3 regions of the Methylobacterium sp. BI1 genome follow, and region 2 is predicted to be linked to each of the others. Evidence: predicted binding sites of a transcription regulator. Region 2 holds the regulator's gene; each other region holds the start of a gene.

Region 1 (9,601 bases), 2.4 Mb from region 2:
ACGGAACCCGCCGCCCTGGGCGAGGCCGCCGCGGAAGCCGCCGCCGCCGAAGTTGCCGCCGCGGAAGCCGCCGCCACCCAGGCCGCCGCCGTGGAAGCCGCCGCCACCGCCCCGGAAGCCGCCACCGCCGCCACCCGGACGCGCGTCCGCGGCGGCGGGAATCATCGAGAGGGCTCCGACCAGGGCGGCCGAGGCCAGGAATATGCGTTTCATGGGAGAACCTGTGGTTCGCGTGCCGACCCCGAGGGTCGAACTTCTGGTGAACGAACGCGGGGGCTGACGATAAAGTTCGTTTCGCACCCTATTCGCCGCACGGCGTCGGGCCGGCGATTGACAAATCGGCCGCCGCCCTCGAATCTGGAAACATTCCGAGGGGGGCTCCGAGTACGGGAGCTGAGATTGGGCGCGTCGCCCTGACCCTTGAACCTGATCCGGTTCGTACCGGCGGAGGGACGGGAATCTCCTCGACGACGCGTCACCCCAGGCGTCATCCCATCCGACCCCGCCGCCGATGAACCGGATCGTCTCCCACGCCAGGAGCGAAACCGATGAATGCACCCGTTCTCCCGAAGGACCTTCCGCAGGGCCAGCCCCAGGCTGTGACCACCGGCCCGATCATGGGCTCGCGCAAGGTCTACGCTCCCGTGGCCGGGCACGACGACATCCGGGTGCCGTTCCGCGAGATCACGCTCAGCGATCCGAAGGAGGCCCCGGTGCGGGTCTACGATCCGTCGGGCCCCTACACGGAGACGGATGCCAGGATCGACCTCCATGCCGGCCTGCCGCTGGTGCGCGAGCCCTGGATCGCCCGGCGCGGCTACGCCACCGTGACGCCGCGAGCCGTCAAGCCCGAGGACAACGGCTTCGTGCCCGAGGACAAGCTCGTGGCCCCCTGTCCGGCCACCCGCGAGATCCGCAAGGCCGGCCCGGGCCAGATGGTGACGCAGTACGAGTTCGCCCGCGCCGGGATCATCACCGAGGAGATGATCTACGTCGCCAACCGCGAGAACCTCGCCCGCCAGACGATGCTGGAGGGCGCGCAGGCCGCGCTCGCCGACGGCAACAGCTTCGGCGCCGCGCTGCCGGCCTTCATCACGCCGGAATTCGTCCGGGACGAGGTGGCCCGGGGCCGCGCCATCATCCCGGCCAACATCAACCACCCCGAGGTGGAGCCGATGGCGATCGGCCGCAACTTCCTGGTGAAGATCAACGCCAACATCGGCAATTCCGCCGTGACGTCGTCGGCCGCCGAGGAGGTCGAGAAGCTGGTCTGGGCGACCCGCTGGGGCGCCGACACGGTGATGGACCTCTCGACGGGCCGCAACATCCACAACATCCGCTCCTGGATCGTGCGCAACTCGCCCGTTCCGATCGGCACCGTGCCGATCTACCAGGCCCTGGAGAAGGTCGGCGGCGACCCGCTGAAGCTCGACTGGGAGGTCTTCAAGGACACGCTCATCGAGCAGGCCGAGCAGGGCATCGACTACTTCACGATCCATGCGGGCGTGCGCCTCGCCCACGTGCCGCTCACCGCGCGCCGGGTCACCGGCATCGTCTCCCGCGGCGGCTCGATCATGGCGCGCTGGTGCCTCGCCGGTCACCGCGAGTCGTTCCTCTACGAGCGCTTCGACGAGATCTGCGACATCATGCGGGCCTACGACGTCTCGTTCTCCCTGGGTGACGGCCTGCGCCCCGGCTCCATCGCGGACGCCAACGACGCGGCGCAGTTCGCCGAGCTGGAGACCCTGGGCGAATTGACCAAGATCGCCTGGGACAAGGGCTGCCAGACCATGATCGAGGGCCCCGGCCACGTGCCGATGCACAAGATCAAGGTGAACATGGAGAAGCAGCTCGTGGAGTGCGGCGAGGCGCCGTTCTACACCCTCGGCCCGCTGACCACGGACATCGCCCCCGGCTACGACCACATCACCTCCGGCATCGGCGCCGCGATGATCGGCTGGTTCGGCTGCGCCATGCTCTGCTACGTCACCCCGAAGGAGCATCTCGGCCTGCCCAACCGCGACGACGTCAAGGAAGGCGTGATCACCTACAAGATCGCGGCCCATGCCGCCGACCTCGCCAAGGGCCACCCGGCGGCGCAGCTGCGCGACGACGCCCTGTCGCGGGCCCGGTTCGACTTCCGCTGGGAGGACCAGTTCAACCTCTCCCTCGACCCGGACACGGCCCGTGCCTACCACGACGAGACCCTGCCGAAGGACGCCCACAAGGTCGCGCATTTCTGCTCGATGTGCGGCCCGAAGTTCTGCTCGATGAAGATCACGCAGGACCTGCGCGCCGAGGTGCTGGCGATGGAGGCGGCCGGGCAGGTCTTGGGCGAGGCCGCGCCCCTGAGCGCGGCCGAGCGCGAGGCCGGCATGGCGGCGAAATCGGCCGAGTTCCAGGCCGAGGGCGGCAAGCTCTACGTCGACGCGGCGGAATAGGCCGCTCGTCCCCGGATCGGTCACCGGCGTTTGACCGGTCCGGGGCAAGGACGAAGGGGAAGGATCGCCCTCGGTGCCTTGAACGCGATTTGGGTGTCCGACCGGGCGCCGTACGCGTCATGGAGCGTGCTCAGCATGAGCGTGGCCGCGACGTCGAAATCAGGCGGCGTCCCGAGGGCGATCTCCCGGACATAGTTCCTTACCGGATCGGCCTGAGCGAAGCCCAGTCGGGCAAGGGCCTGGGCCGAAGGCTGCGAGAGTTCGAAGCGAAGGGTGTCCGTCCTGGGGCCATAGGCCGCCGAGGAGGCTTCGCAGTGCATCTGGGTATCCGAATCGAAGAAGATGCACTGGACGTAGCTCTGGCCCACATGTGCATCGCTCACGACGAGGAAACGATCCCGCGAGGTGGAGGTCGGGCCGAGCCGGTGAATGCTGCGCAGCCGCTCGACGACGGCGCATCGATGGGTCGCGACAAATTCCGCGCGTCCGCGATCCGCCGGGGCTGCGGCCGACACGGAACCGGCGGCGATCACCACCAGTGCGGTCCCGATGGATCGAAGGCCGACAGGCATCCCCGGGGTGGCATTCATCCTGGCGATTCCAGAACCCGACCGATGCGTGCGAGCCACGCGAGAATGCGCGATCTTTCGCGCAATGCAATCTTAAATTGCGTCGATGGCCTCGGCCGGGCTTGCCGGGACGATGCCGCTCACGCGAACAGCCCGTGCACGAACCAGCGCGCGGGCGTCTCCATGGTGGGGAAGCCCTCGCGGTAGACCCAGAGGCGGCGGCCGGCCTCGTCCTCGACCACGTAGTAGTCCCGCAGCGGACCCGGCGCCCGCCACCACTCGTCGGCGATGCGCTCGGGCCCGTCCGCATGGGCGACGCGGTGCAGGCGGCGGCGCCAGCGGAAGCGGTGCGGCGGACCGTCGGGGGCGAGGGCGATGACGTCCTCGGCGGCCTCGCCCCGGCTGAGCAGCACCAGGGGCCGGGGCGGCAGGCATGGGCTGGACGCCGGATCGGGCCGGGCTGCCGGCGCCGGGCGATCCGCCCGCCAGGGTTCCACGAGGTCGGCCCGCTCGGGCAGGTGGCTCGCGCGAAAGCCGAGCCGCATCATCCGCCGCCCGAGGCGCTGGCGCAGGGCATCGCCCAGGGGCCCGGCGCCGCCCCCCTCGGCCGGCGTCTCCACCAGCAGGCCCTGACGCGGTGCGATCGTGCCCGTGGCGGTGACCGCGAGGCCCACGGTCTCGAAGCCGAAGCCGGCATCGAGGGCCGGGCCGAGGCGATCGAGGCGCAGGCTCAGCAGGCGTGCGAGCTGGGCCGGGCACCGGCTCGGCAGGCTCATCCCGAGGTCGAGGGTCCGCACCACCCCGTCGACCCGGGTCAGGGACAGCCGCAGCGCCCGGGCTCCGAGGCCGGCCGCCTCCAGCCGGGGAGCCAGCCCCTCCATCAGGCCCGTGGCCGTGGCGACGATGGTCTCCGGCAGCCCGATCGGCTCGAGGAAGCCGCGCACGGCCTCGAAGTCGCGCGGGTCCTCGGCCGTGACGAGGGGCTCGGGCCGGCGGCCGAGGGCCTGGTCGAGGCGCAGCAGCAGGGTCTCGCCGAAGCGCCGGGCCAGGGGCGCCCGGGGCGCGGCGGCGAGGTCGCCGATCCGGCGCAGGCCGAGGCGGGCCAGGGCCTGCGCCGTGCCCGGATCGAGGCGCAGGGCCGAGACCGGCAGGGCCTGCAGGGCCTCCCCGTTGCATCCGGGCGCCACCAGGCCGCCGCCGCCGTAGCGGGCCAGGGCGAAGGCGCAGGCGGGCGTGTCCGCGAGGGCGATCCGCGCCGGGATCGCGCCCGCGCACAGGCGCTCGGCGAGGTCCGCCAGCACCTGCGCCTCGCCCCCGAACAGGTGGCTCGCCCCCGCGATGTCGAGGAAGAACCCGTCGCCGCCCTCCGCCGGGCCGTAGGGCGCCACGATCGGGGTGTAGCGCTTGGCCCAGAGGCAGAGCCGATGCAGGGCGGCCGCGTCCGCCTCCGGGTCGGCGGGATGGACGGAGACGGGCGTGCCGATCCGGGCCCGGGCCCGGGCCAGGGTCTCGCCGGGCTCGAGGCCGAGGGCCCGGGCGGCGGCGTCCACCGCGATCAGGCGCAGGCCGTTGGCCTCCATCGCGGCCACCACCAGGGGGCCATCCTCCTGAGCGCCGTCAGCCCGAGCGCTGGACGCGCCGGTCGGGCAGGCCCGCGCCCGCCTCAGCCGCGTGACCGGCCAGTGCTCCAGCCAGACCGAAACGATGCGCGGCATGATCCCACTCCAGAAGCCAGTGTCCGGTCCGCCCATTGCGGCTTCGGTCGAGGGTCACCTGCCAGCATGGCCGCTCGATGCAGCCGAAGCGGTCGCGCAGGGCTTTGCCGGCGGCGACCCGCCAGCGGGTCGCCGCCACGTTGGGGCTCTCCGCCTCGGGGGGCCGCAGCACGAGGAGGAGCAGGTCGGTTCGCCCGGCCGCCAGGTGGAGCCGGCGGCTCTGGGCCAGGGGCAGGGCGGCGTCGACGAGGCCCGCCACCGCGGCAATCCCCTGCGCCCGCAGGGATTCCTCCAGGGCCCGGTAGGCGTCGCCGTCGCTGGCCACCTCGAACAGCAGGAGCCGCCCCGGGTCGAGGCCGAGGCCGGCGAGCCCGTGCCCGTAGGGGAGGGGGTGGCCCTGGCCCACCACCAGCAGGGCCTCGCCCCGCACCCGGGCGAGGTGGCGTGCCACCAGCGCCAGGGCGAAGCCGAGGGCCGCCGGCTCGTCGCCCACCTGGGCGGGGGCGATCTCGTGCAACTGCCCGAGGGCGAGTCCACCCTGCGCGAGGCGCGAATCCACGTCGTGGATGCCGAAAGGAAGGGCCCCCCGGAGGACCGAGGCCCCTCCGTGATGGGCCACGAGGTCGCGCAGGGCGGCCAAATCCACGGGTTTCCCGTCCAGGGGCTCGGAATCCCGGGACGGCGATGCCCCATCCGCCCGGTCCGTCGACGCCATCTCGGTCTCCGCATCGGGAGGGTCTTCAGGGCTCTGTTTCATCGGCTCCGCTCCTTCCCGCTACGCTAAGAACAAAACAGGAACACACTCAATCGGTTTCCGGGGCGATTCAGAATTTCGCTGCGGCTCAAGGACTTGGCCTGTGGAAGGCTGTGGATGCCTGTGGATGGCGTCCCCCGAGCCCGCCTCCGTGCCACCCTTGACCCTGTGGCGAGGGCAGGGCAGCACTCCTCACCTGCCGCGCACAAGACGCGGATCAGCCGGGAGAACTTCATGCGTCTCGCTCGTGCCCTCGTGGTCCTGTCGGGCCTGATCACCGTCGCGGGAGGGCTCCCTGCCGCCGCGCAGACGGCGGCCCAACCCGGGGGCGATGCGTCCCGGGCCGCGTCCAAGGGGCGCCGGCCCCAGGTCGTGTCGCAGCCGATCCAGGTCTACGATGCCCGCTTCGAGAACGGGGACCTCCGCATCTCCGGCAGCGTGCGCAAGCCCGGCACGGTGGTGGTGCTCGACGAGGACATCTCGATCATTGCTGACAGCCGGGGCCGCTTCGTCTTCCGCCTGCCCTACGTGCCCACCAACTGCATCGCCACCCTGAAGGCGGGCGAGGACGAGCGCGAGGCGGTCATCGCCAATTGCGGCCCCGCCGGCCAGCCCGGCCCCAAAGGCGAGACGGGGCAGAAGGGCGAGACGGGCGACAAGGGCGAGACCGGTCCCGCCGGCCCGCAGGGCGTCGCCGGCCTGCCCGGTCCCCAGGGACCGAAGGGCGAACCGGGGATGAAGGGTGAGGCCGGCCCCAAGGGTGAGCCGGGGGCCAAGGGTGAACCGGGTCCGAAGGGAGACACGGGTTCGAAGGGCGAAGCCGGACCGAAGGGCGAGATGGGTGCGAAGGGGCCGGCCGGCGAGCGCGGCCCGGTGGGTCAGAAGGGCGACGCCGGTCAGGCCGCCCTGGCGACCGCCGCACCCGCATCCCCGTTCCGGGTGGTGCGCCAGGACACCTGCCCGGCCTCGGGCTGCGCGATCTCCTGCGAGGGCACCGAGATCTTGGCCTCGGCCCTCTGCCTGAAGGGCGGCAGCGCCATCGTGACGGCGGGGGCCGACGGAACCTTGAGCGCAGCCTGCCCCAGCGAGAGCCAGGGCCTCGTCGGCCTCTGCGCCAAGCGCTGAGCGGACGCGCGACCCGGGCGATCGCCCCTCGCCGAAACGGAGCCGTCCGGTGTAAGGACGCGCTTCGTTTCGCGCCGAAGCCGATCCTGCCCGTGTCGATACCGTTCATGTTTCCTCACTCTTCCCGCCCCGTTCCCTGTGCCCGCGGGGTCGCCCGATGAGCGTGGGCATCTGGGGCAAGCTCGGCGGGGCCGGCCTCGGCCTCGCCATCGGCGGTCCCCTCGGCGGCCTCGTCGGCGGGGTGGCGGGACACTTCCTGGTCGACCGCGAGGGCGCGCTGTTCGGCACCACGCCGCGCGATGTGGTCTTCACCACCGGCCTCGTGGCCCTGGCGGCCAAGATGGCCAAGTCCGACGGCGTGGTGACGCCGGCCGAGGTCGAGGCCTTCGCCAAGGTGGTGCAGGTCGAGGAGCGCGCCCGACCCGGCGTGCAGCGCCTGTTCGACCTCGCCAAGGGCACGGCGAACGGCTTCGAGGCCTATGCCCGCCAATTGGCCACCACCTTCCACGACGAGCCGGCCCTGCTGGAGGACGTGCTCGACGGCCTGTTCCACATCGCCAAGGCCGACGGCGCCATCCACGAGGCGGAGGAGCGCTACCTGCGCGCAGTGGCGGAGACCTTCGGCTACGACGAGGCCGCGTTCCGCCGCATCGCCGCCCGCCACGTCCGGCTCACCGACGATCCCTACCTCGTGCTCGGCCTCGACCACGATGTCGACGATGCCGGGCTGAAGGCCGCCCACCGCGCCCTGGTGCGGGAGAACCATCCCGACCGAGCCATCGCGCGCGGCCTGCCGCCGGAGGCGGTGGCCATTGCCACCCGCCGGCTCGCGGCCATCAACGCCGCCTATGACCGGATCAGCAGCGAGCGGGGCCTCACGTGAAACCGACGCCCGAGAGCCCCGTCGCCACCAGCGTCCACCCGTCGCCGAACCACGGCGAGCGGCGCTCCGGCCCGGTCGACCACCTCATCCTGCATTACACCGGCATGGAGAGCGCCGCCGCAGCCCTGCAGCGCCTCGCCAACCCCGTGGCGGAGGTCTCGGCCCATTACGTGGTGCTGGAGGATGGCCGCGTGGTGCAGATGGTGCCCGAGGGACGCCGGGCCTGGCACGCTGGCCAGGGCTCCTGGGCCGGGACCGGCGACCTGAACTCGCGCTCCCTCGGCATCGAGATCGTGAATGGCGGCCACGCGGGCGGCCTGCCGGCCTATCCTCGTGCGCAGATCGAGGCCGTGATCGCCCTGTGCGGCGACCTCGCCAAGCGCTGGAGCCTCGCCCCGCACCGGATCCTCGCCCATTCGGACATCGCCCCCGAGCGCAAGGAGGATCCGGGCGAGCACTTCCCCTGGGAGACCCTCGCCCGTGCCGGCATCGGCCATTGGGTGCCGCCGGCCCCGATCCGCGACGGGCGGTTCTTCGCGCAGGGCGATGCCGGCCCGCCGATCGAGGCCCTGCAGGCGATGTTCGCCCTCTACGGCTACGACCTGCCGGTGAGCGCCACCTTCGACGCCCGCATGGGCGCGGTGGTGACGGCGTTCCAGCGCCATTTCCGGCCGGCCCGGGTCGACGGCGTCGCCGACGCCTCGACCATCACGACCCTGCGCGACCTGATCGCGGCGCTGCCGGGACGGTAAGGTCTGACGATCTCAGAACGCGGCGCGTTCTCCTCTCCCCCCATGCGGGAGCGGGTGGCCCGCATCAGCGGGTCGGGAGCGGGGAGCGCCGGTTTCGGAGAAGATGCCCCCTCTCCCGCCTGCTCCGCAGCCATCCTCCCCCGCAGAGGGGAGAGGGTGGAGTGTTATCCGATCACGCCCGGTGCTGCATCGCCCCGCCGTCATGCCCGTGCGCCGCCTCCGGCACCGTGCCGCGGGTGCGCCACAGGCTGTAGGCGATGCCCGCGATCAGGAACACGACCGTGACCGCGAGGGAGACCCACGGCGGCACGTGGACGAGGTCGAAGGTATCGGCGACCACGATCTTCCCGCCGATGAAGATCAGGATGAAGGCCAGCGCCGTCTTGAGATAGGCGAAGCGGTCCACCATCGCGGCCAGCGCGAAATAGAGGGCGCGCAGGCCGAGGATCGCGAAGATGTTCGAGGTGTAGACCACGAAGGTGTCGGTGGTGATGGCGAAGATCGCCGGCACGCTGTCGACGGCGAAGATCACGTCGGCGCCGTTCACGAGGATGAGCGCCAGGGCCAGGGGCGTCAGCCAGAGGGCGGTCTTGCCGGTCTTCGGGTCGGCTTTTCGCACCATGAAGTGCTGCCCGTGCAGTTCGGGCGTGATGCGCAGGACGCGTTGCAGGAACCGGACGGCCCGGTTCTCGCGGATGTCGCCCGGCTCCTCGTCCTTCGAGAACAGCATCTTGAGGCCGGCGAAGATCAGGAAGGCGGCGAAGATCGACAGCACCCAGGCGGCCTGGTGCACGAGGGCCGCGCCGAGGCCGATCATCAGGCCGCGCAGCAGGACGGCGGCGAGGATGCCCCAGACCAGGACCCGGTGCTGGGCGGCGCGGGGGATGCCCAGGGCCGTGAGGATGACGGCGATCACGAAGACGTTGTCCATGGACAACGATTTCTCGACCACGAGGCCGGCCACGTATTCCTGGCCGGCCTGGGGTCCGAGATACCACCAGACCCAGCCGCCGAAGATCATGCCGAGGGTGAAGTAGAACAGCGTCAGGAGCAGGCTCTCCTTGACGCCGATCTCGTGGTTCTTGTCGCGATGCAGGAGACCGAGATCGAAGGCCAGCAACCCGGCCACGAGGGCGTGGAACCCGAGCCACATCCACACGGGCTTGCCGAGCCACTCGTAATACAGAAAATCAACCATGACGCAGGACCGTCGATGCTTCTTGAGGAGAGAAAGCATCGGCTCCGACATCACGGAACGCATCATGCAGCATCCCGCCAGAGGGGCCCGCAGCCGATGAGGCGCAGTTGGGACTCTGAACCGGGCGAATCAAGGGCATCGACCTGTCACGCTTGACAGGGCCG
Region 2 (9,601 bases):
CGCCGCCCTGATCGCCCTGGCCCGGGAGCCGGACGGTCTCCTCGGCCCGAGTTTCCAGATGTCGTTCGGAGCGGTCGCGGGCCTGATCGCCTGCGCGCCGCTCATCACCGGACGCGCGCTGCGACGCGACGGTGCCGGCCCGCTGCCCCGGATCTTCGCCCTCGCGATCACGGCGGTCCTCGGCACGCTGGCGACGACCCTCGTGGCCCAGATCGCCACCGCGCCCTTCGCCACCTACCATTTTCAGACGGTGCAGCCGTTCGGGCTCATCGGAAATGCGCTCACCTTGCCGCTGGTCTCCCTCGCGGTGATGCCGTCGGCGGTTCTGGGCATCCTGGCCTATCCGTTCGCCCTGGATCAGCCGGTCTGGTGGGCGATGGGCCTCGCCGTGCGGGGAATGCTGACCATTTCCACCTGGATCGCGGGTTTCGGAAACGCCGTCGTGGTGGTCCCGGCCTTCGGCACCGGTGCCCTCGGCTGTCTCGCGGCCGCGCTGATCGTCCTGACCCTCCCGGCCTCGTCGCTGCGCTGGCTCGGCCTCATTCCGGCAGCAATCGGCATCGCCTGTGCGGCCCTTCCGGATCGCTACGACGTCTACATCGATCGTGAGGGGACGGGCGCGGCCGTTCGCGAACGCAACGGGCGCCTCGCCACCCTCGGACGGCCGCCCCCCTTCGTGCTCGCACAATGGCTCAAGGCCGACGGAGACGACCGACGAGTGCAGGACGTCCTCGGGTTCGAGGGCTCGCGCTGTAATCGCCTGGGTTGTACCCTGACGACGCCCGACGGCCGCGTGCTCGCCCTGACCACCGACAAGCGTGCGCTCGGTGAGGACTGCGCCAGGGCCGCGATCCTGATCACCCGGCAATCCGCACCGGCAGGCTGTGCCGCCTCGATCATCGTCGACCGGGATTTCTTAGGGTCGCACGGCGCGACGTCGATCCGATTCACCCGCGATGGGCCGTCTCTCGCCACGGCGAAGCATTCCGGCGAAATCGTACCCTGGCGCGCGACACCGTTGCGGAAGCCGATGGAACCGTCGGGTACGCCGGTTCCGCCCTCGACACCGTCGACGGTGGCAGAGACCCTTGAGCGGGCCGGCGATCCGTCGGATCCATCCGGCGACGAACCGGACGGGGAACCCCTTCAGTAGCGGCGTACGAGGCTGACGAGGCGCCCCTGAATCTGTACCCGATCCGGGCCGAGGACCCGGGTCTCATAAGCCGGGTTGGCCGCTTCCAGGGCGATGGACGATCCACGCCGACGGAGACGCTTCAGGGTCGCTTCTTCGTCGTCGATGAGAGCCACGATGATGTCGCCCGTATTGGCCGTGTCCTGCTTACGGATCACCACCAGATCACCGTCGAGGATCCCGGCATCGACCATGGAATCCCCGCGAACCTCCAGGGCGTAGTGCTCGCCACCGGCCAGGAAATCCGGAGACATCGTCACCGAATGGCTCTGCTCCTGAATGGCCGAGATGGGCGTACCGGCCGCGATCCGCCCCATGACCGGGATCGTCACGGCCCGGCCGCTCTCGTCGGTGGCCTGCGTGGTCGGCAGGCGGGACACCGAGGCGCCGGCCGGCAGACCCTTGCCCTTGCCGCCTTCGACGACGCTCGGCGTGAACCGACGAACCTCGGGAACCGGGGCTGCGCGGGGGGCGCCCGCATGACCGCCCAGGCTCTCCGGCATCCGGATGACCTCGATGGCCCGCGCCCTGTTGGGCAGCCGGCGCAGAAAGCCGCGTTCCTCCAGAGCCGTGATCAGGCGGTGGATACCCGACTTCGACTTCAGGTCGAGGGCGTCCTTCATCTCGTCGAACGACGGGGGAACGCCGCTCTCGCGCATCCGGAGCTGGATGAACTGGAGCAGGTCCAGCTGCTTACGCGTCAACATGCGGGACACTCTTCGTTAGCGCCACGGAGCGCGGCGGATGGCACCAGAAACAAACCACGAACACGTTAAACGTTCCGTAAGTGTTCTGCAAGGGTTCCTGCTGGGAGCCTCGAAGAGGAAGGGTGCGATAGCCGAAAATTGCTTCGCTCGGGCCTGCCCCTGCCGACATCGCCGGAAGCGGGGCCCGGCCTAGTGCTGTCCTGTCCGGCCTGCCTTCGGCTGGTCTCCGGAGTCATTCCCGCCCGTCCCGGTGGAGTCGCGGGGCTTCTGCCAGAAGGTGTCGAACAAGCGCTGCATCGCGCGGGCATTCTCCTGCTGCACCTCCAGGCCCGTCTGAAACATCTGCTGCATCATGTCGAACGGCGCCTCCGCGGCTGACCTGTCCGGTGCAGCGGGCTCGGGCCGGGGCGGGGCCGCGAGCCGTGCCGGCGCGGGACGCGACCGCGTCTCGGGTGCGGCGGCCGGGGCACTGGCGCCGGATTTCAGGAACGCCTGCATCATCTCCGACCAGGCAGTGGCCGGGAAGCCGAACGGGTTCGCCTCGGCACGGGGGGCCGGCGCGGCGGCAGGCGCCTGGTTGATCATGACGTGGACGATCCCCGCCACCACCATGCCGGCCATGACCGGCAGCATCTGCTTCAAGGCCGGCATCGCAACGCCGCTGACGGCGGCGGCCTGCTGCAGAACCGCCTGACTCAGATGCGGCGAGCCGAAGAGTTGCTGGACCAGCATGTCCATCTGCGGCGTCGCGCTCGTCGCCTTCGGTGCGCTGGGGCCGACGAGATTGAAGAGATGGGCAAAGCCGGTCGGATCCTGAGCGACGTTCCGCTGCAGCCCCATGGTCAGGGCCGGGAGCAGGGCTTCCATCGCGCGCAGGCTCTGTTCCGGCGACAGGCCGAACTGCCGTCCGAATCCCTGCGCGTTGGCGCCCGCCTGCGCCTGGAGGATGTCGAACAGATTGAACATGGCGGCCTCGCGGACGAACAACGGCTTTCCCGGTCATCGACCCGGGCGCGCCCTGCGAATTCTGTCGCATCCGGTCAGCACTGACCAGCCCGGGCGCCTCATGACCGCCCGATTCCCCGCCGACGGGAGCCCGCATCAACCTGTTTCTTGCCCCGGACCCGCGATGCGCTTCCCTTCGCCCCTGCTCGAGGCGCGCCTGGTGCGTCGCTACAAGCGTTTCCTCGCCGACCTGCAACTCGCCGATGGGTCCCTGATCACGGCCCACTGTCCCAATCCGGGGGCGATGCTGGGACTGGCGGTGCCGGGCGCGCGGGTCCTCCTGGCCGACGTCCGGAGCCCGACGCGCAAGCTCCCCTTCTCGTGGGAACTGGTGGAGGCCGACCTGCCCGGCGGCCGGCAGTGGGTCGGGATCAACACGATGCGGCCGAACGCCCTGGTGGCGGAGGCCTTCGCCGCTGGCGGGCTGCCGTCCCTGGCCGGCTACACCGCCCTGCGCCCCGAAGTCCGCTACGCCCGGGCCAGCCGGGTCGACTTCCTCGCCACCGGGGAGGGGATGCCGCCCTGCCATGTCGAGGTGAAGAACTGCCACCTGATGCGCAGCCCGGGTCTCGCGGAATTTCCGGATTGCGTCGCCGCCCGCAGCGCCCGCCACATGACGGACCTCGCGGCCGTCGTCGCGGCCGGGGGACGCGCCATGGTCATCATCGTGGTGCAGATGTGGGCAGACCGCTTCGACGCCGCCCGGGACCTCGATCCCGCCTTCGACCGCGCCCTTCAGATCGCTCGGGCAGCCGGCGTGGCCGTTTACGCCCATCGCTGCCGCATCGAGCCGGGTGGAATCACCGTGGCCGACGCCATCCCGGTGCTTTAGGGGCGCGTCCGAGAAAGGCGGCGCGAGCCCGTCAGTCCGCCCGCTCGAAGATCAGGTTGAGGCGGGTCCGGGCGATCCGGCGATAGCCGTTCTGCTCGAGCAGGGCCGGCAGGTCGATCTGCCATTGATCGGTGCCGTTCTCGACGATGAGCAGCCGCGGATGGAGGCTTGCGGGTGCGGCCCGCAGGAAGGGTTCGAGGATCAAATCCTCGGCGCCCTCGACGTCGAGCTTCATCGCGTCGATGCGCGCGATGCCCTCTCCGAGCGCGAGATCCAGCAGGGGGACGGCAGGCACACGGATCTGCGCGCCCTCGTTCGTCCCGACGATCTTCAAACTCGATTCGCCGCGGTTGCGCGGGTCCACGAAGAGGGTGAGTTCTCCGGCCTTGTCGGCAATCGCGCAAGCCACAGCCTTGACCGTCCCGAACGGATTCTGACCGATGTTGTAGGTGAGGCGGTCGAACACGTCGGGCTGCGGCTCGACGGCCAGGATCCGGGCCCGGGGCCCGGCGAAGGCCGCCACGAACAGTGCGTAAGCGCCGATGTTCGCACCGATATCCAGGAACGTGCAGCCGGGCTGAAGCTTTGCCCGAAGGAGTTCGCGCTCCTCCGGGTCGAAGAACTGCGGCGTGAAGAGCACCTTCTTCTCGCAGTTGTTGTTGTAGGGGTAGAGCCGCATGCGCGCGCCGTAGCGCTCCACGTCCAAGGGCGCGCCGCGCAAGAGCCCGATCGCCACCCGACGCAGGAACAGGGCGAGGCGTCGCCCTGCCCAGCTCGCATACGAGATCCGTCCCGTCTGCTGAGCGATGCGCGCGACGAGGCCGGTGGGAGCGTAGGTGCCGTAGGGCTGCGTGTCTTTCATCGTGCGTGCTGATGCCAGCGCACGGGCGCGGCGGCAAGCGAAGGCGTCAAGAGATGGCGGCAGGGCGCTGGAAATCCGGCACTGAGTTGCGCGCCGCAGCGGGTTCAAGCGAAGGGAGGCGGTCGCAATCGAGACCGAGCCTGCGAAACGCCTGGGAAGCTGCCGGAAATCCTCGAGGCCGGATGTGGTGGTCAGACCTGTTCCATTGTGGCAACACCACGACTGAAACCAGTTTCGAGCAGCCTAAATTGCCTGAAAAATAGGCGTCTGCACAAAGGATAGCTTTGCCGTAACAGGGAACCTTTGAGAACGTCACGCCAACGCAAATTCTCCTGCAGAGTTCCCATGGCCATGCACCGCTCGCTCCTTGCCCTTTCCGCCGTCCTGCTGTCCTCGGTCTGCGCCTTCGCAGCCGACATGCCGGCGAAGGTGCTGGCGGTTCCCGCCCCGCCCGCGCCCTGCAAGGCCGAGATCACCTTCCCGGCCTATGGCGGCGTCATCAAGCAGAACCCGAACCCATCCTGCCTGACCCTCGGCGCCTTCGGCGACATCTATGTCGGCGGTGCGGTGAGCGGATACTTCTACACGCAGACGAACCAGCTTTCGGCCGCCTTCTCGCCCCCGGGCATTCCGCTCGACCGTGGTGCGCGCGCCGACTTCTCGAACCTCATGGGCTTCATCCAGAAGGCCGACGGTCCGTTCCAGTTCTATGCTGCCTTCGGCGCCTACACGATCCCGGGCCTCGGCGCACCGATCTTCAGCGCCTTCGATCAGACCGACCTGCTCTTCTCCCCGGTTCCGATCGTGTTCGGCAAGTACGTGATCAACGACAACTGGTCGGTCCAGGGCGGCCGCATGCCGACCCTGATCGGCTCGGAACTTCCCTTCACCTTCCAGAACCTGAACATCTCGCGCGGCCTCCTGTTCAACCAGGAGAACGTGATCAACCAGGGCGTTCAGGTGAACTACTCGGACGGTCCGTGGGCCGCCTCGTTCGCCGCGACCGACGGCTTCTACTCGGGTGAGATCAACTGGATCACGGGTGCGATCACCTACAAGATCGATGCCGCCAACACGGTCGGCATCAACGGCGGCACGCACTTCTCCAGCTACACCAACTTCGACGGCCTCACCTCGCGCGGCCTGCGCTACCAGTTCGCCACGCCCCAGACGCTGCAGAACAGTAGCATCATCAGCGCCAACTACACCTACGCCGATGGTCCCTGGATCGTGACGCCGTACGTCCAGTACACGAACGTCGAGAGCAATACCGTTCTCGGCCTCGCCGGTGCCGAGACCGTCGGCGGCGCGCTGCTCGCCAGCTACGCCTTCACCGACAACTTCGCCCTGGCCGGCCGCGTCGAGTACATCACCCAGAGCGGAACCCGCGGCAACTTCGCCGGTCAGTCGAGCGTCCTCTACGGTCCCGGCAGCTCGGCGTTCTCCTTCACGGTGACGCCGACCTTCACCTTCGACCGCTACTTCATCCGCGGCGAGTTCTCGACCGTTCAGCTCTACAACATCAGCACCATCGTCCCGGGTCTCGCCGGCACCGGCTTCGGCCGCACCGGCCTGAAGACCTCGCAGGAGCGCTACATGATCGAGACCGGCATCACCTTCTGATCCGATCCGACGGTCCGGTTCGACGAAACGCGGCGGCAGGGAAACCTGCCGCCGCTTTCATTTGCGGCCTCGCGTCACCGAAGGGCTTCCGTCCGCGCGCGCAGCGGTCCAAGGAGGCGGGACCATGCCCCGCCCGATAAGGCCCGAGCTTATGCAGCGCTTCGATTCCGACGGTATCACCCTCGCCTATATCGACGTCCCGGCCGTCGGCGGGTCGGGTGATCCCGTCCTGCTGATCCACGGCTTCGCGTCGAACCATGCGGTGAACTGGGTCAACACGCTGTGGGTCCGGACCCTGACCCAGGCGGGCTATCGCACAATCGCCTTCGACAACCGGGGGCACGGCGAGAGCCAGAAGCTCTACGACCCCGAGGCCTACGGCGCGGATCTGATGGCCCAGGATGCCCGCCGCCTGCTCGACCATCTCGCGATCCCCAGCGCCGATATCATGGGCTACTCGATGGGCGCACGCATCGCCGCGTTCCTCGCCCTCGATGCGCCGGAGCGCGTCCGTTCGCTGCTGCTCGGCGGCCTCGGCCTGCACCTCGTGGAGGGCAAAGGCCTGCCGGACGGGATCGCGGAGGCCCTGGAGGCGGAGCCCGGTGCCCCGGCCCCGAATCCGACGGCCGCCGCGTTCCGCACCTTCGCCGAGCAGACGAAGAGCGACCTGAGGGCCTTGGCCGCCTGCATGCGCGGATCGCGCCAGGCCCTGTCACGGGCCGAAGTCGCCGAGATCCGGGCACCGGCCCTGGTGACGACCGGCACCCTCGACACCGTCTCGGGCTCCGGTCCGGCGCTGGCGGCCCTGTTCCCGAACGGCACGGCCCTCGAACTGCCAAACCGCGACCACAGCACGGCCGTGGGCGACCGTGGCCACCGGACGGGTGTCCTCGATTTCCTGGCCAAGCGCCCCTGAATGGGCGACGCCGCGCCTCAGCTCTTCAGGCGGTAGCCGGTCCGGAAGATCCAGGTCACGCCGGCCAAGCACAGGATCAGGAAGACCAATGCCATCGTGAGGCTGATGCCGACACCGACATCCGAGGTGCCGAAGAAGGCCCAGCGGAAGCCGCTGATCAGGTAGACCACCGGGTTGGCGAGGCTCACGGCGCGCCAGAACGGCGGCAGCATCTCGATGGCGTAGAAGCTGCCGCCGAGGAAGGTCAGCGGCGTCACGATGAGGAGCGGCACAAGCTGCAGCTTCTCGAAGCCGTCGGCCCAGAGGCCGATCAGGAAGCCGAACAGGCTGAAGGTGACCGCCGTCAGGAGCAGGAACAGCGCCATCACGAAGGGATGCTCGATCCGCAGGGGTACGAACAGGGCGGCGGTAGCCAGGATGATGAGCCCGATGAGGATCGACTTCGACGCCGCCGCGCCGACATAGCCGAGTACGATCTCGAGGGGCGACACCGGAGCCGACAGGATCTCGTAGATCGTGCCGGCGAAGCGCGGGAAGTAGATGCCGAACGAGGCGTTGGCGATGCTCTGGGTCAGGAGCGAGAGCATCATCAGCCCGGGCACGATGAAGGCACCGTAGGCGACCCCGTCCACGGACGCGACCCGCGATCCGATGGCCGCCCCGAAGACCACGAAGTAGAGGGAGGTGGCGATGACCGGCGCCACGATGCTCTGCAGCGCCGTGCGCCAGAAGCGCGCCATCTCGAAACCGTAGATGGCGCGGACCGCGTACCAGTTCATGCGCGTTCCTTCACGAGGTCGACGAAGATCTCCTCCAGAGAGGACTGGCTGGTCTGGAGGTCGCGGAAGCGGATGCCGGCGGCGGCGAGGTCGGCCAGCAGCGCCGTGATGCCGGTGCGCTCGCCCTTGGTGTCGTAGGTGTAGACCAGATCCTGCCCGTCCGGCTTCAGCGTGAGATCGTGCCGCGCCAGGGCCGGGGGCAGGGCGGCGAGCGGCTCCTGCAGGTTCAGCGTCATCTGCTTCTTGCCGAGCTTGCGCATCAGCTCGGCCTTCTCCTCGACCAGAATGATCTCGCCCTTGCGGATCACGCCGATGCGGTCGGCCATCTCCTCGGCCTCGTCGATGTAGTGCGTGGTCAGGATGATGGTGACGCCGGTGTCGCGCAGCGAGCGTACGAGCCGCCACATGTCGCGGCGCAGTTCCACGTCGACGCCGGCGGTGGGTTCGTCGAGGAAGAGGATCCGCGGCTCGTGGCTGAGGGCCTTGGCGATGAGGACTCGCCGCTTCATCCCGCCCGACAGGGTCATGATCCGCGCGTCGCGCTTCTCCCACAGGGAGAGGTCGCGCAGGATACGCTCGATATGCGCCGGATCCGGCTTCAGGCCGTAGAGCCCGCGGCTGAAGCTCGTCGTCGCCCACACCGTCTCGAAGGCGTCGGTGGTGAGTTCCTGCGGTACGAGGCCGATCAGCCGACGGGCCCGGCGGTAGTCCCGGGCGATGTCGTGCCCGCCCGCGAGGATGCGGCCGGCGCTCGCCGTGACGATGCCGCAGACGATGCTGATCAGCGTGGTCTTGCCGGCTCCGTTCGGCCCGAGCAGCGCGAAGATCTCGCCCTCGGCGATATCGAGGTTGATTCCGTCGAGGGCCTTGAGGCCCGAGGCGTAGACCTTGGACAGGTTCTGGATCGAGATGATCGGCTGCATCGGGACTCCGCTGCGGCATGGTGCCGGCGCGATCGGGGCGGCCTTCTAGCACGCCGCCGACGTGGGACGGCCCCAAAAACGAGAAAGCCGCCTCGCGGCGGCTTTCCGTGGTGTCGCAGAGGGAAAAATCAGGCCCGCAGACGGGTCCGGACCTCGCCGAGGCTCTGGCGAACGAGACCTTCGGCCGTCTCACCCTGCATGCGCTCGCGCAGGATGACTTCCGAGACCTTCACGGCTGCGTCGGCGGCGGCGGCCCGGACCTGGGCGGTCGCCTGGACCTCGGCCTGTGCGATCTTGGTCTCGGCCGACTTGGTGCGGCGAGCGATAAAGTCGTTCAGGCGGGCGTGACCCTCGTCGGCGATCCGCTGGGCCTCCTCACGGGCGGACGCCACGATGGCCTCGGCCTCGCGCTCGGCGTCGGCGCGGCGCTTCTTGTAGTCGGCGAGGACGCCGGCAGCCTCCTCACGGAGGCGGCGGGCCTCGTCGAGCTCGTGGCGGACGCGCTTGGCGCGGCCATCCAGTCCCTTGGTGACCTGGTTGAATCCCCCGACCTTCCAGACCACGGCCATGAACAGGACGAAGGCGACTGCGACCCAGAATTCGGCTTCCAACAACATGCTCGTCGTCCCAACTCGATGGTGTCCGGCGGTCCGGCGGGGTCTTCGACCCTCGGGTCCTGCCGGTCAGGTGTGGTTTGGCGTCCGTCTCAGTGCGGGAAGGAGACGCTGTCGAGGGCCTTGGCGAGGGCGGCCTCGTCCGGGC
Region 3 (9,601 bases), 550 kb from region 2:
CCCGTGCCCCACTCCTCGTCCTGGACGATCACTTCGAGGCCGAGGCGCTGGGCCATGTCGATCCAGAGGTGGCTGAACTGGCCGAAGCGGGCGGCCAGCACCTTGTCGCCACGCGACAGGGTGTTCGAGAGCGCCGATTCCCAGATGCCCGTGCCGGAGGCCGGGAACAGGAAGATGGTGCCGTCCTTCGAGCCGTAGACAGCCTTGGTGTCCTCGAAGAGAGGCTTCGTCAGCGCCGGGAAATCCACCGAGCGGTGGTCCTCGGACTGGACCATCATCGCGCGCATCACGCGATCCGGGATGTTCGTCGGGCCCGGGACGAACAGATGGTTCCGGCCGGGACGTCGCGTTGCCGCCATGGTGTTTTCTCCGTTTCTCACGTTAGCGCCCACACGCCCCTGGCGTGCGGCGACAATGATGCGCCGAGGGTTGGGGCGGATCGCACGGAGCGTCCCGGGACGATCCCGAATGCTCCTGGCGACCGCTGGTCAGATGAATCGCGGGACGAAATCGCTCGCGCGCGACGGATGGACAGAGACGAGACCTAAGTCCGTCCGCGCCGAAGGTCTCCCCTCGACGCCCGTCGCCGCGCGCGCCACCGAATACCTCAAGCCTCTTCTCCATGGGCCGGGTCGCGCGACACGCGCTGACCGCTGGGCCGTTTCAGCGTCGTCGTCCCCGGGGACGGCACCCTTAGTTCGCCTCGATGGGCTCCGGTCATGCGTTCTCGAACGCGGCCCGGTGGGGCACCTTGAGCGGGACTATGCCCGGCTTCCTGCCGAAAGGAAAACCCGAAATACTTGGTCTCAAATCAAAATTTTTTTTGTGGAAGAAGAGCTTACGTCGCGGCGCAGAAGGCGCCGGGTCTCGCGGGGCCAACGTCATCAAACTGATACGGGAATCCGGTTTGGCTGCTGACATCGGAGGCTGTCCCGGAGGCGAGCGTGGGCGAAGACACCGAGACGACCCGCGTCCGGACCCTGTTCCTGTCCGACATGCATTTGGGCACCAAGGGCTGCCAGGCCGATCTGCTGCTCGAATTCCTGCGCGATTACGATGCGGACGAGATCTACCTCGTCGGCGACATCGTCGATGGCTGGCAACTCAAGTCGGGCTGGTACTGGCCGCAAAGCCACAACGACGTCGTGCAGAAGCTCATGCGCAAGGTGCGTAAGGGTTCGACGCTTGTCTATGTGCCGGGCAACCATGACGAGTTCCTGCGCGACTATATCGGCATGACCTTCGGTGGGATCGAGATCGCCGACCAGCGCGTGCACGAGGCCGCCGACGGCAAGCGCTACCTCGTCATTCACGGCGACCAGTTCGACATGGTGGTCCGGCATGCCAAGTGGCTGGCTTTCCTGGGAGACGGCGCCTACACCTTCGCCCTCTTCGTGAACACCTACGTCAACACGGCTCGCCGCCGACTCGGCCTCGCCTATTGGTCGCTCTCGGCCTGGGCCAAGCTCAAAGTGAAGAACGCCGTCAACTTCATCGGCAAGTTCGAAGAGCTGCTGAGCGCCGAGGCCAAGCGCGTCGGGGCCGACGGGGTAATCTGCGGCCACATCCACCATGCGGCCAACCGGCAGATCAACGGCCTGAGCTACCTGAACACTGGCGACTGGGTGGAATCCTGCACCGCCATCGTCGAGCACTACGACGGCACCATGGAGGTGTTGCATTATCCAAGCCTGCTGCGGGCCCGCACCGCGCGCGCCGATCTCGTCGGCCGCCCACGGCCCGATGGAGCCCGGGCGGTCGCGTGAGACTTCTCATCGCGACGGATGCCTGGCATCCGCAGGTCAACGGGGTGGTCCGCTCCCTGGAGAACATGGCCGCGGCAGGTGCCGCCTACGGCTTCGACCCAGTGTTCCTGACTCACCAGGACTTCGCGTCCGTTCCCCTGCCGGGCTATCCGGAGATCCGCCTCGCCTACGCCACCAAGCGGCACGTGGCGCGCCTCTGGGACGACCTGCGTCCCACCCACGTCCATATCTCCACGGAAGGGACGGTGGGTTATGCCACGCGGCGCTACTGCCTCGCCCATGGTCGTCCGTTCACCACGAGCTATCACACCCGCTTCCCGGAATACCTGTCCGCCCGGGCCCCCGTGCCGGAAGCCTGGAGCTACGCCTGGCTGCGCCGTTTCCACGGTGCGGCCAACGGCACGATGGTCTCGACCCCCTCCCTGGAGCGCGACCTCGACGCGCGCGGCTTCACCAACCTGATGCGCTGGACGCGGGGCGTCGACACCCAGCTGTTCCGACCCTGCGCACCGAGCGCGCCGGAGCCGGTGGAATTCGCCGGCCTGCCGCGGCCGATCTTCCTCTCCGTCGGACGGCTCGCCGTGGAGAAGAACCTCGCGGCGTTCCTGCGCCTCGACCTGCCCGGCACCAAGGTCATCGTCGGGGACGGCCCGGACCGGGGCCGCCTCGCGGGCATTGCACCGGAGGCCCGGTTCCTCGGCACCCGCACGGGCGCCGCCCTCGCCGCCCTCTATGCAGCCGCCGACGTCTTCGTCTTTCCGAGCCTGACCGACACCTTCGGGATCGTGCTTCTCGAAGCCCTCGCCTGCGGCGTTCCGGTGGCCGCCTATCCGGTTACCGGCCCCCTCGACGTCATCGGCCGCACCGGTGCCGGCGTGCTCGATCGAGACCTGCGTTCCGCCGCCCTCGCCACCCTCGCGATTTCGCGGGAACGCTGCCGCCGAGAAGCCCTGCGCTACACCTGGGCCGAGAGCGCGCGCCAGTTCTACGACAACATCGCCCGCGCCCATGGCAGCACGCCCGCGCGCCTCCGGGCCGCGGCTTCGACGTCGCAAGGCATCGTGGAACTCGGCTGATGCGTGGACCCGTCTAGCCACCCACGCTAGGGGAAACGGATCCGCCCCCTGCCCCGGACCCTGCCCGATGCCGCCCTTCGACCCATGCTTGGCGGAGACCTACCCAGTCGTGATCGGCTGCGACGAGGTCGGGCGCGGCGCCCTCTGCGGCCCGGTGATCGTCGCAGCGGTATGGTTCGCGCCGGCCGCGTTTCCGCCCGAGATCCTGGCGCGCCTCGATGACAGCAAGCGTCTGAAGGCGGCGGAGCGCGAGGCGCTGACGCCGTTGATCCGGGCCCGGGCCCGCGTCGCGGTGGCAGCCGGGTCGCGCGCCCTGGTCGACCGGATCAACGTACGCGCCGCCACCCTCGACGCCATGCGGCGCGCGGTCCTCGCGCTCCACCTCGACGCGCCGGTCTGGGTCGACGGCCGCGATACGGTTCCGGGCCTGACCCTCCCGGGCCACGCCGTGGTGGGGGGCGACCGGCTGGTGCCGCAGATCGCCGCCGCCTCCATCGTGGCCAAGACCCTGCGCGATGCCCTGATGCGGCGGCTGGCCGGCCGCTACCCGGATTACGGCTGGGCGAGCAATGTCGGCTACGGCACGCGCCTCCACCTCGCCGGCCTCGCACGCCGCGGCCGCTCACCCCATCACCGCCTCAGCTTCACGCGCGCCTACGATGTCAGAACAGGCTCAACTGGTCCGTCGGCACCCTGAACAGCTCGGTGCGCAGGCGCCGTCGGACTTCGGGATAGCCGAGGCGCAGCCGGGCCAGTCGCATGCGCTGGCAGATCAGGTCGGCATAGGCGCCGGTACCGGTCATTCGCGTGCCGAAGCTCGCATCATAGGCTTTTCCGCCCCGCGCAGCGCGGACCAGCGACATGACGTGGCGCTGGCGACCGGGGTAGTGCTCGGCGAACCAGTCGTTCACGAGGTCATCGAGCTCGAGCGGCAGGCGCAGGAGAACGTGGCTCGCCTCCACCGCGCCGCGTTCGCGCGCCTCGGCGAGGATCGCCTCAAGCTCGTGGTCGTTTAGCGAAGGAATGACCGGCGCGGCGATGACCATCACGGGAATGCCAGCCGCGCTCAGGCGGCCGATCGCATCCAGGCGTTTCTGCGGATGCGGCGCGCGCGGCTCCAGCCTGCGTGCCAGGATAGGATCGAGGGTGGTCACCGAGATGGCCACCTTCACGAGGCCGTCCCGCGCGAGATCGGTTAGGAGATCGAGGTCGCGCACGACGAGGTTCGACTTCGTCACGATTCCGACGGGGTGGCGGAAGCGCGCCAGGACTTCCAGCACCGCGCGGGTGACGCGATGTTCCCGCTCGATCGGCTGGTAGGGGTCCGTGGCGGTACCGAGGGCGATGGTGGCCGGACTGTAGCCGGGAGCCGACAGTTCCCGCTGAAGCAGGGCGCCGGCATCGACCTTTCGAAACAGCTTGGTCTCGAAATCGAGTCCCGGCGAAAGGCCGACATAGGCGTGGTTCGGGCGGGCGAAGCAGTAGACGCAGCCATGCTCGCAGCCGCGATAGGGATTGATCGAGCGGTCGAACGAGATATCGGGCGAGGTGTTGCGGGTGATGAGGGTCCGGGCGTGCTCCGGTCGCACCTCCGTGCGCAGGGGCGCCGCTTCGTCGGTACCGGACCATCCGTCGTCGAAGGCCTCCCGGTGCGTTGCCTCGAATCGTCCACTCGGATTGGCCGTGGCCCCCCGACCCCTACGGACGGCCGGTTGTGGCGTCGTTGCGGGCAGCCGATGTGACGAACCCAGGCCGAGCTGCGAAGGGCCGGAGATGGCATCGGGCATGGAACAGGCTCATCCGTTGAGACGGATGAGAACATATCACGAACATACAACAACGAGACTGCGGATATTTCAGGCAGATCGGCTGTCACTCAGCATTTCCACCCCTCCGCCGGCGATGCGTCGCCATGCGATGGCTTTGCGCGACGCAAAAATGCGGTATGCGCGCGCATGATCTCGGCTCTCATCTCCGTGACCCGGCCCACCGATCCCGATTCCATCGATCAGCTTGTCGATACCCTCGGCGCGCTGGTGGCTGGCGTCGCGGCGGGGCTCGTCGGCGATGCGGTGATCATCGTGGCCGCGGCGAATGCGACGATCGAAACGGTTGCGGAGGCGACCGGTGCCAAGGTCGTTCTCCGCGGGCGCGGTGCCTCGCCCTGGTCGGCCGGCGCCAAGGCCGCCCGCCGGGACTGGCTCCTGTGCCTCGAAGCTGGCGACGTTCCGGCCGAGGGCTGGATCCGCCTCCTTGATCGGTTCATCGGCACTGCCCGACCCGACGTTTCGCTGGCCCGCCTGCGCCGTCCGCATACCGGCCTGCCCGCACGGATCGCCGCGCGGGGGGAAAGCGTGATCGGCGTGACCGCCCCACGGCCCGGCGATCTCGTCAGGCGCGACCGCTTGCTCGCCGGTCCGAAATTCGCCCGCCGCCTGAAGGCCCGTCGGCTCTCCGCGCGTCTCGACAGGGCTTGAGGCTTAAGCGGGAAACCAAGCCGCCCGATAGTTTCGCCAACCGACCCGCCGCATTCTCCTGACGGTTGAACGGCGCAGCAATTCGGTGATCACGTCTTTCAGCGGCGAATCCGGAGCGCCCGATGGCTGCGGAGAATGCTGATGGTCTTCGACCCGGGAGACCGATCGCGGATCGATGCGTCCGGGCCAGTTTGATCCCTAGACCGAGATGGATGCGCCGCGGCGCAGATGCTCGTCCAGGCGGGGCATGATCTCGACGAAATTGCAGGGGCGATGGCGGTAGTCGAGCTGCGCGGCCAGGATGCCATCCCAGGCGTCGCGGCAGGCGCCGGGCGAGCCGGGCAGCACGAAGATGTAGGTGGCGTTCGCGACCCCTGCGGTCGCGCGGGATTGCAGGGTCGAGGTCCCGATCTTGTCGTAGGAGATACGGTGGAAGACGGCCGAGAAGCCGTCCATGCGCTTTTCGAACAGCGGCTCGATCGCCTCGGGCGTCACGTCGCGTCCCGTGAACCCCGTGCCGCCCGTGGTGATGACCACGTCGACGGCCGGGTCCCGGCTCCATGTCTCGACCTGTTCGCGGATCGCCGCGACTTCATCGGGAACGATGGCACGAGCCGCCAGAGAATGACCGCCGGCCCTGAGGCGCTCGACGAGGGTGTCGCCGGAGCGGTCGTCCTCGTCCGTCCGGGTGTCCGACACCGTGAGAACCGCGATCGCCAGCGGGATGAAGCTGCGGGTCTTATCGGATGCGACCATCATGGAATGCCTTCAACCGAACGCGGGTGGGACGGGAACGATCGTACGCGAAAGCCCCACTCCCCGACAGCGCGTCGGCTGCACCTCAGTTACGCGCGGCCCGGAACGTGTCGCAGGATTTCGTCTGGCCGCTGCGATAGCCGGTCATGAACCAGCGCATCCGCTGCTCGGACGAACCGTGCGTGAAGGAATCCGGCACGGCATAACCCTGCGATTGCTTCTGGAGCTTGTCGTCGCCGATAGCGCTCGCCGCCTGCATCGCCTCTTCGATGTCGCCCTGCTCGAGGGCGTTGTACTTGTCGTTGGAATTCTTCGCCCAGACGCCCGCGAGGCAGTCGGCCATGAGCTCGATGCGCACGGAGAGCTGGTTCGCCTCGGTCTTGCTCGATGCGTTCTGCTGACGTCCCTGGACCTTGCCGAGAATGCCGAGCTCGTCCTGGACGTGGTGTCCGACTTCGTGGGCGATAACGTAGGCGTAGGCGAAGTCACCCTTCACGCCGAACTTCTGCTCCATCTCCTTGAAGAAGGAGGTGTCGAGATAGACCTTCTTGTCGATCGGGCAGTAGAACGGCCCCATGGCGGCCTGGGCCGAACCGCAACCGCTGCGCGTACCACCGGTGTACAGAACCATCGCGGTCGGCCGGTACTGTCGGCCCGTCTGGTTCGGCAGAACCTCCTTCCACACGTCCTCGGTATTGCCGAGGATCGCTGCGGCGAAACGGCCGCTCTCGTCGGTGGGCTTGGTCTTGCGCTGGGCCTGCGTCTGCGGATCGACCTGCTCCTGGCGCGGGCGCCCGCCGCCGGACATCTGCTCGGCCCCGCCGATCAGGATCGCCGGGTTGATGCCCGTGACCCAGCCGATGATGCACAGGATGACGATGGTGCCGATGCCGAGGCCACCGGCGCCACCGCCGGGAAAGCCGAACCCACCGCCGCCGCCACCTTCGCCGCGCCGATCCTCGACATTGTCCGACGAGCGGAAATCTTCCCAGCGCATGATCTCGTTACACCCTGTCCGGCCACGCGGCGTCACACACGCCCGCGTGAAGTAAGTCGCGGTCGCGGGATACGGTTCCGCTTGGGCGCTGGCCCTAGCGGGCTCACGCCTTCCCGTCGAGGGCGGCGCGCAGCGTCCGGAAGTCCCGCCAGGCGAGGCGCTTCTGCAACGGCTGGCGCAGAAGATAGGCCGGATGCAGCGTCGCCAGGGCGCGGATCTCGCGCCCCCCGACGTGGTAGGGGTAGAAGCGACCGCGCGCCTTCAGGATACCGTCCTTTGTGCCGGTGATCGCCTGGGTCGCCGGGCTGCCGAGGCAGACGATGAGGTCAGGATCGGCGAGTTCGATCTGCCGCTCGATGAACGGCCTGCAGATCGAGACCTCCTGAGGGGTCGGGTTACGGTTCCCCGGTGGCCGCCACGGCACGATGTTGGTCACGTAGGCCTTCGTCCGGTCGAGGCCGATCGCCGCCATCATGCGGTCGAGGAGCTTGCCCGAGCGGCCCATGAACGGCTTGCCCACCCGGTCCTCGTCGGCCCCCGGCGCCTCGCCGATGAACATCAACTTCGCCGCCGGATTGCCGTCGGCGAAGACGAGGTTCTTGGCGGTGAACTTCAGGGGGCAGCCGTCGAAGCCGGCAAGCAGGGCTTCCAGTTTCTCCAGGGTCTGCACGTCCTTTGCCCGCGCGCGGGCATCGCCCGCGGCCTCGCCGGGCTTGGCCGACGCCGATTGTCCGAAGGTTCGGGTCGGCGGCGGTGTCGGCCGGCGCGGGGGCAACTCGGTGCGGAAGGTATCGTCGAGGGCGGGACGGTCGGGGTCGGGCGCCTGTCTCTCGGCGACCTGTCTGTCGGGGGCCGGACGGCTCGGGGCGGCGCGCACTGGCTCGGGCGCATCGACCTCCGCGAAGCGATCGTGGGGCACCTCGTCCAGAAACAGGTCGAGACCGGCCTCGACGTGGAAGTCGAGGTTCACGATCAGATCCCGCTGTCGGTCGTCACCCTGGCTCATGTTCCTGATGTGGCGCCTCAGCGAGCTGTGGACAACGGGGCATGCGACGCCGCGCACCACCTTTTGCCCCACGCGACATCGTCACCCCCCGTCATCCCCGGGCGTAGGGACGCTTGCGTCCTTAACTCGGCTTGCGTTCCAAACTTGGAATGGGTTGAGAGTGATCGCCAAACATGGGATCGCACGACCAACGCGCCCGCGGAAAGCGGATGCACGACAGGAGGATGACGGATGGCGCTGCCCGAACGCGAGGCGATGGAGTTCGACGTGGTGATCGTGGGCGCCGGTCCGGCCGGACTCGCGACTGCCATCCGCCTCAAGCAGCTGGCGCCGGACGTCAGCATCGTGGTGGTGGAAAAGGGCTCCGAGGTCGGCGCCCACATCCTGTCCGGTGCGGTGATCGATCCTTCCGGTCTCGACGGCCTGCTCCCCGGCTGGCGCCAGGACGAGGCGCGCCCGCTGAAGACGGCGGTCGAGCGCGACGAGTTCATGTTCCTGACCAAGAACAGCGGCGTGACCATGCCGAACCTGTTCTTCCCCAAGCTGATGTCGAACCATGGCAACTTCGTCGGCTCGCTCTCCAACGTGACGAAGTATCTCGGTGCCAAGGCCGAGGAACTCGGCGTCGAGATCTATCCCGGCTTTCCGGCCTCGGAGGTCCTCTACGACGAGGCCGGCGCGGTCGTGGGCATCGCGACGGGCGACCTCGGTATCGGCAGATCCGGCGAGCCGCGCGACGACTACACCCGCGGCATGGAGCTTCGGGCCAAGTACACGGTCTTCGGCGAAGGCGCGCGCGGATCGCTGACCAAAGCGCTGATCGACCGCTTCAAGCTCAACGCCCACAGCGACCACCAGAAGTACGGCCTCGGCGTCAAGGAGCTGTGGCAGCTCAACCCCGACAAGTTCCAGGCCGGCCTCGTGCAGCACACCATGGGCTGGCCGCTGCCGAACAAGGCCGGTGGCGGCTCCTGGCTCTATCACTTCGACGACGGCCTGCTCTCGGTCGGCTTCGTCACGCACCTGAACTACGAGAACCCGACCCTGTCGCCGTTCGAGGAGTTCCAGCGCTTCAAGACGCACCCGATGATCCGCGAGACCTTCGAGGGAGCCAAGCGCATCGGCTACGGCGCGCGCGCCATCATGGAGGGCGGCTGGCAGTCCGTCCCGAAGCTGGTCTTCCCCGGCGGATGTCTCGTCGGTGACTCCGCCGGCTTCGTGAACGTGCCGCGCATCAAGGGCTCGCACAACGCGGTCCTCTCCGGCATGCAGGCTGCCGAGGCCCTGGCACAGGCGCTGGAGTCGGGTCGGCAGGGCGACGAGCTCGTCACCTACGAGAACGGCTGGCGCGACAGCGCCATCGGCCAGGACCTGAAGCGCGTGCGCAACGTGAAGCCGCTCTGGTCGAAGTACGGGACGCTGGTCGGCGTCGGCCTCGGCGGTCTCGACATGTGGTCGAACACGATCCTAGAGGCCTCGCCCTTCGGCACGCTGAAGCACGGCAAGCCGGACCACGCGACGCT

What was found. The regulator LexA, encoded in region 2, represses DNA repair genes until DNA is damaged. The targets are predictions, from matches to a motif close to TGTTCNNNNTGTGTTCNG.
Region 1: AC1MGR_RS05665 (ImuA family protein) is a predicted target of LexA. The motif match lies at 5,508-5,525, and genes of this name have one in related genera.
Region 3: AC1MGR_RS19610 (PA0069 family radical SAM protein) is a predicted target of LexA. The motif match lies at 4,657-4,674, and genes of this name have one in related genera.

What each region holds. Positions count from the first base shown of each region.
Region 1 is NZ_CM155267.1:1,168,605-1,178,205, forward strand. It holds gene AC1MGR_RS05645 (BA14K family protein) at 1-213, opposite strand, end outside; TPP riboswitch at 362-470, shown strand; gene thiC (phosphomethylpyrimidine synthase ThiC) at 549-2,441, shown strand; gene AC1MGR_RS05655 (TY-Chap domain-containing protein) at 2,462-3,031, opposite strand; gene AC1MGR_RS05660 (Y-family DNA polymerase) at 3,151-4,725, opposite strand; gene AC1MGR_RS05665 (ImuA family protein) at 4,628-5,482, opposite strand; gene AC1MGR_RS05670 (collagen-like protein) at 5,714-6,604, shown strand; gene AC1MGR_RS05675 (molecular chaperone DjiA) at 6,762-7,487, shown strand; gene AC1MGR_RS05680 (N-acetylmuramoyl-L-alanine amidase) at 7,484-8,239, shown strand; gene AC1MGR_RS05685 (TerC family protein) at 8,412-9,437, opposite strand.
Region 2 is NZ_CM155267.1:3,595,556-3,605,156, reverse strand. It holds partial or broken gene AC1MGR_RS17040 (ComEC/Rec2 family competence protein) at 1-1,153, shown strand, start outside; gene lexA (transcriptional repressor LexA) at 1,147-1,899, opposite strand; gene AC1MGR_RS17030 (DUF937 domain-containing protein) at 2,089-2,886, opposite strand; gene sfsA (DNA/RNA nuclease SfsA) at 3,029-3,736, shown strand; gene AC1MGR_RS17020 (FkbM family methyltransferase) at 3,768-4,598, opposite strand; gene AC1MGR_RS17015 (outer membrane beta-barrel protein) at 4,944-6,221, shown strand; gene AC1MGR_RS17010 (alpha/beta fold hydrolase) at 6,373-7,137, shown strand; gene AC1MGR_RS17005 (ABC transporter permease) at 7,155-7,916, opposite strand; gene AC1MGR_RS17000 (ABC transporter ATP-binding protein) at 7,913-8,839, opposite strand; gene AC1MGR_RS16995 (F0F1 ATP synthase subunit B family protein) at 8,968-9,453, opposite strand; gene AC1MGR_RS16990 (F0F1 ATP synthase subunit B family protein) at 9,546-9,601, opposite strand, start outside.
Region 3 is NZ_CM155267.1:4,144,415-4,154,015, forward strand. It holds gene AC1MGR_RS19590 (aminotransferase class V-fold PLP-dependent enzyme) at 1-359, opposite strand, end outside; gene AC1MGR_RS19595 (UDP-2,3-diacylglucosamine diphosphatase) at 945-1,766, shown strand; gene AC1MGR_RS19600 (glycosyltransferase family 4 protein) at 1,763-2,842, shown strand; gene AC1MGR_RS19605 (ribonuclease HII) at 2,910-3,539, shown strand; gene AC1MGR_RS19610 (PA0069 family radical SAM protein) at 3,505-4,629, opposite strand; gene AC1MGR_RS19615 (hypothetical protein) at 4,798-5,319, shown strand; gene moaB (molybdenum cofactor biosynthesis protein B) at 5,518-6,075, opposite strand; gene ypfJ (KPN_02809 family neutral zinc metallopeptidase) at 6,161-7,072, opposite strand; gene AC1MGR_RS19630 (uracil-DNA glycosylase) at 7,176-8,078, opposite strand; gene AC1MGR_RS19635 (electron transfer flavoprotein-ubiquinone oxidoreductase) at 8,310-9,601, shown strand, end outside.